2 linked regions of the Idiomarina loihiensis L2TR genome follow. The protein of the gene in region 1 interacts with the protein of each later gene in a pairwise test. Links are inferred from orthologs where the notes say so. Each region holds a gene or a part of one and is shown in the gene's direction. Other genes may lie near its edges.

Evidence for each region.
Region 2: the proteins of topA (region 1) and IL_RS00085 interact in binary tests that used the Escherichia coli proteins (3 or more experiments, as listed by UniProt). The link is inferred for Idiomarina loihiensis L2TR from one-to-one orthologs.

What each region holds. Positions count from the first base shown.
Region 1 is NC_006512.1:1,077,100-1,080,244, reverse strand. It holds topA (type I DNA topoisomerase), read left to right. Parts: upstream 1-326; coding sequence 327-2,945; downstream 2,946-3,145. Other genes in the region: IL_RS05175 (TadE family protein), read left to right, coding at 3,057-3,145; astB (N-succinylarginine dihydrolase), read right to left, coding at 1-30. UniProt on the Escherichia coli protein: Releases the supercoiling and torsional tension of DNA, which is introduced during the DNA replication and transcription, by transiently cleaving and rejoining one strand of the DNA duplex.
Region 2 is NC_006512.1:16,790-19,789, forward strand. It holds IL_RS00085 (YigZ family protein), read left to right. Parts: upstream 1-1,191; coding sequence 1,192-1,809; downstream 1,810-3,000. Other genes in the region: pepQ (Xaa-Pro dipeptidase), read left to right, coding at 1-1,199; trkA (Trk system potassium transporter TrkA), read right to left, coding at 1,806-3,000.

The sequences.
Region 1 (3,145 bases):
ACCGTCATAGTTGACTTCGAAGTGTTGCATGCTCACTTGTCGATACTCCCTGCACGTATCGTGCACCTAAAAATAGAAACTTAATTGCCATTATACTGTTTTAAAACGGCCTTGAAAGCCTTTATTTTTCTGGACTTTGGCTTGCTAACGTAATTGTGACTGTTTATTTAACTTGTGCGAATTTTTATCAAATAACCGAGTTGCGGTTGTTTCTGCAAGCGATAACCGATATACCTAAAAAAGGCCGCTAAAGAGCAATTGCACTTGTAATTGTTACTGTTAGCACGTATATACACGGTCATCTACAACAAGAGAACGATTATTCTATGGCAAAATCGCTCGTCATTGTCGAGTCTCCGGCAAAAGCCAAAACGATTAATAAGTATTTAGGTAAGGACTTTGTCGTTAAGTCCAGTGTTGGTCATGTCCGTGATCTGCCTACCCGTGCCACTGAGACAATAAAGAGTAAGCCGGCTGCAGAAGTACGCAAGATGTCGCCGGATGCTAAGGCAAAATACCAGAAAGAACGTGATTATAAGCGACTGATTGCTCGTATGGGGGTTGACCCGGAAAATGACTGGGAAGCGCATTACGAGGTTCTGCAGGGAAAAGAAAAAGTCGTTAAAGAGCTAAAACAGTTAGCCAAAAAGTCAGATGAAATTATTCTGGCAACGGATTTGGACCGCGAGGGGGAGGCGATAGCCTGGCACTTGCGGGAACTTATTGGTGGTGATGACTCGCGATATAAACGCGTGGTGTTTAACGAAATAACGAAAAAAGCCATTCAAGAAGCTTTTCAACATCCGGCAGAGCTGAACACCGACCGGGTTAATGCGCAGCAGACCCGACGTTTCCTGGATCGGGTCGTTGGTTTTATGGTGTCGCCCTTGTTGTGGAAGAAAATCGCCCGAGGGTTGTCAGCAGGACGTGTCCAATCTGTCGCTGTAAGGCTTGTGGTTGAACGTGAGCGTGAAATTAAAGCCTTTGTACCGGAAGAGTACTGGGACGTTCATGCAGACTTAAACACGCCTGCGGACGAGTCTCTGCGCATGCAGGTGATGAAGCAGGCTGGTAAGAACTTCCGTCCGTCCAATAAACAGGAAACGGACGCAGCTTTAGCACTACTGAAAAAAGCCGGCTATGAAATTACCGGGCGTGAAGATAAGCCAACGTCCAGTAAACCCAGTGCGCCTTTTATTACCTCGACTCTGCAGCAAGCCGCCAGTACCCGATTAGGCTTTGGCGTTAAGAAAACCATGATGATGGCTCAGCGTCTGTATGAAGCAGGCCACATTACGTACATGCGTACCGATTCAACCAATTTAAGTTCTGAGGCTGTCGATGCTTGTCGTGAATTAATTACCAAGGACTTTGGTAAAAATTATTTACCGGACGATCCTGTTCGCTATGGTGCAAAAAGTAACGCACAGGAAGCGCACGAAGCGATACGTCCGTCAGATGTGAAGGTTAAGTCAGAGTCACTGGCTTCTGTGGAGCGAGACGCGCAGCGTTTGTATGAGTTGATTTGGCGTCAGTTTGTGGCCTGCCAAATGGTACCGGCTCGATACGATAGTACCACCCTGACGGCAACCGCCGGCGATTTTGAATTGAAAGCTCGCGGACGTGTGATGCGGTTTGCCGGTTGGACTAAGGTGATGCCTCCGGCCAGTAGTAAAAAAGACGGTGATGCGACCTTGCCTGATGTGAAAAAAGGCGATGCATTACAGCTGGAGAAACTGAATCCGGAACAACACTTTACTAAGCCACCGGCGCGTTATGGTGAGGCTTCTCTGGTCAAAGAACTGGAGAAACGAGGCATTGGTCGTCCATCAACTTATGCTTCAATTATTTCTACCATTCAGGATCGCGGTTATGTTCGGGTGGAGAGCCGTCGTTTCTTTGCCGAGAAAATGGGTGAAATTGTCAATGATCGGTTGATTGAGAACTTCACTGAGCTAATGAATTATAACTTTACGGCAGAAATGGAACAGGCGCTGGATGATATTGCTGCCGGGAAACGTGACTGGAAAGAGACTCTGGATAAGTTTTATGCAGACTTTAAAGAGCGCCTGGAAAAAGCAGAACTGGAACCGACTGAGGGCGGCATGCGTGAGAACAGCATGGTTCTTACCGATATCGATTGCCCTGAGTGTGGTCGTAAAATGGGAATAAGAACAGCGTCCACGGGCGTATTCCTTGGCTGTTCTGGCTATAACTTACCGCCCAAAGAACGTTGTACCAAAACGCTTAACCTGACACCGGGCGAAGAAGCGATAGAGGTGACTGACGAAGAAGAGCGCGAAACAGAAGCGCTTCGTGCCAAAAAGCGTTGCCCTAAGTGTGGCACCGCAATGGACAGTTACCTTATTGACGAAAAGCGTAAGCTTCATGTTTGTGGTAACAACCCAACATGTGACGGTCAACTGGTTGAAGAGGGGACTTTCCGCATTAAGGGGTATGACGGACCCACCATTGAATGCGATAAGTGTGGTTCTGAAATGCAGTTAAAAACGGGACGTTTTGGTAAGTACTTCGGCTGCACTAACAGTGAGTGTAAAAACACCCGAAAATTACTGCGAAGCGGGGAAGCTGCGCCACCGAAAGAAGACCCAGTGCCGTTGCCTGAGTTACCTTGTGAAGAGTCGGATGCTTACTTTGTGCTAAGAGACGGTGCCTCCGGTATTTTCCTGTCTGCCAATACCTTCCCTAAATCGAGAGAAACTCGGGCAGTTACGGTAAAAGAACTGGCTAAGTTTAAAGATCGTTTACCGGAAAAATTCAAGTACCTGGCTGAAGCCCCTAAAGAAGATGATGACGGTAATGATGCTATTGTTCGTTTTTCAAGAAAGAACAAAGAACAGTACGTTGTTACTGAAATTAAGAAGAAACAAACGGGCTGGAAGGCTTTTTACCGCAGTGGTAAATGGCAGGTAGAAGAAAAGTAGTTAAAGGCTTACGAGCAAACACTCACTTTGCCAATAGTTAAAATATAAAAGCAGGACTAACATAGTGCGGTGTCTATTGAAGGACACGGCACACCGGACACGGAGGTCCTCATGTTATTGTCTCGCTTGAGCATAACACTTCCCGCTGCTTTTCCGGCAGCGGGTTTTTCTTTTCTGAACCCCGTCAAAATACTGAAAAA
Region 2 (3,000 bases), 1.1 Mb from region 1 along the record:
GTGCGAACCCTCACTTTAAGGCTTGGTGTCCGGAAACTCAGTTGGCTAATGCCTGGGTTATTTTAAAGCCGAACACCCGGCCAACCTTAGTTCTATTAAGTTCTCCAGATTTTTGGCACACGACAGCAAGCCTCGAGGGAGCTCCTTGGTTAGAAGAGTTCCACGTGGAACACATCAGCTCGCCAGAGGCCATTGAAAAACTACTCCCTTACGATAAGAAAAGCGCGGCTTACCTTGGTGAACATATTGAGGTTGCCAAGGCTCTGGGTTTTGAGAATATAAACCCAGATCCTGTTCTTCACTTTTTTCATTATCATCGCTTGTTTAAAACCGACTATGAAATTGCCTGTTTAACTCAGGCAAACCATATAGCGGCTGAAGGCCATGTTGCGGCCGCTGACGCCTTTTTTAACGGCGCCTCGGAGTTCGATTGTCTGTTGAAATATATGGCGGCTACTCGTCAAGGGCAGAATGAAGTGCCTTATAATCACATTATTGGGCAAAATGAAAACGCCAGTGTTTTGCATCACTGGATGCCTGATAAGAAAGCTTCAGGCTCACTCAAGTCGATGCTGGTTGATGCAGGCGCTGAGGTTTGCGGTTATGCCGCTGACATTAGTCGTACTTGGTCTAAACAACACAATGAATACGAAGAGCTGATAGCCGCGCTTGACCAAATTACATTGGCTTTAATTGATAAAATGAAGCCGGGCGTTGAATTCCCGGCGCTGCACCAGTTGGCTCATGAACAAATTGCTAATGTACTTTTTGCTTTTGGTTTTGTCAGTTGCAGTCCTGAACAAATGATTGAAGACGGCATAACCACGGTATTTCTTCCGCATGGTTTAGGTCATCCTCTGGGCTTGCAGGTGCACGACGTTGGCGCTGCGCAGGCTGATGAAAGGGGTACGCCAATAGCTCCTCCCAGCGGTCATCTTACGCTAAAAACCACTCGTACCGTAGAGCCTCGGCAGGTTTATACCATTGAACCCGGAATCTACTTTATTGAGCCTTTGCTGCAGAAATTAGCGAATTCACGCAATAAGCATTTAATTAACTGGCGCAGAGTGGATGAGTTTAAACCCTTTGGTGGAGTGCGAATCGAGGATAATATTGTGGTTTACCGCGAGCGAAATGATAACCTTACACGCCAAACTGCATTAGATGCTTACGTGAAAAAGGTTACCCGTCTTGCATGATCAGGATTACGACATTCCGGCTTCGGAAACGGAAGTCGAAATAGAAGTTAAAGGCAGCCGCTTTATTGCGTGCCTGGCACATACAGCAAACGTCGACAGCGCATCAGAGTTTCTGGCCGTGATAAAAAAGCGCTGGCCTAAGGCCTCTCACTATTGCTCTGCGTCGCTTTTTTCAGCACCTAATAACAGCCAGAGTATGGCTTACAGCGACGACGGAGAACCCTCGGGAACAGCGGGGCGACCTATGCTTATGGCGCTACAAAATAGCGGCGTCGGCGAGGTTACCGCTATAGTCGTGCGATATTTTGGTGGGGTGAAATTGGGAACGGGCGGACTTCAGCGAGCCTATACCGACGCGACAGTCGCCGCATTAGCTGAGCTTGAAAAAGAGCAAAGGGTTTTTAAACAACGCTTTCAGTTAAATTTTGCTTATACCGACCAGGGCGATGTTGAACCGCTTTTGCTTGAGGCCAATGCTGAAACGGAATCTTCGGAGTACGAGGAAAGTGTGCGGCTTAAGGTGTTGCTACGCCCCGTGAATGTTGGGGCGCTGCAGAAGAAGCTACAAGCTGCCACCCGTGGCCGGGTGCAGTTAAAAGAACTGGACTAAAAGAACATAGCACTTGGCTGGAAGACTTTTTCAACCTGATCAATGTACTTTTTATCCAGCAAGAAAAGAATCACGTGGTCGTCGGAGTGAATGATGGTTTCACTGTGCGCCATAAGCACTTCTTGTCCCCGGACAACCGCACCAATGGTGGTTCCCGGCGGAAGCTTGATATCTTTAATGGCTTTACCCACCACTCGGGACGTGTCTTCATCACCATGTGCAATTGCCTCAATAGCTTCGGCGGCCCCTTTTCGTAGTGAGTAAACGTTAACAATATCGCCACGGCGTACGTGAGTTAGTAGAGCTGAAACAGTCGCACGTTGCGGTGAAATGGCAATATCAATTTCGCCTCCCTGCACCAAGTCAACATAGGCGCTACGCTGAATGAGCACCATAGTTTTACGGGCGCCCATACGTTTAGCCAGCATGGCTGACATAATGTTCGCTTCGTCGTCGTTGGTAACCGCAATAAATACGTCGATATCTTCAACGTGCTCTTCTTCCAGCAACTTTTGGTCGGACGCGTCACCGCGGAAAATTAAGGTATGCTCAAGGCTTTGCGAAAGCTCTTCCGCGCGGGTTTCTGAACGCTCTATTAGCTTAACCCGGTGATCAACTTCCAGTTGTTTCGCCAGGCCGGCACCAATGTTCCCGCCACCAACAATCATTATTCTGCGGTATTTGTCTTCCAGCTTTTGCAGTTCCTGCATTACGGTACTAATGTGGCGGGTGTCGGCAATGAAGAAAACTTCATCATCGGCTTCGATGATTGTGGTTCCGGTAGGGCGTATAGGCTTACCCTGACGATAAATAGCCGCAACCCGGGTGTCGATATTGGGAATATGTTCCCGCAGTGTTGAGATAGCATGGCCAACGAGCTTCCCGCCGTAGTACGCCTTTACCGCGACCAAGCTGGCTCGTCCGTTGGCGAACTCCATCACTTGCAGTGCGCCGGGGTAATCAATAAGTCGGCGAATATAGCTGGTTACCAGTTGTTCCGGTGAAATAATGTGGTCAACTGGGGCATCCTGATTATGAAAAAGCTGATCTTTATAGCGGATGTATTCTTCAGAGCGAATTCTGGCTATTTTCTTTGGCGTATTAAATATCGAGTAAGCAACCTGACAGGCAATCATATTAGTTTCGTCGCTGCTGGTTACTGCAATAAGCAAGTCGGCATCGTCGGCACCC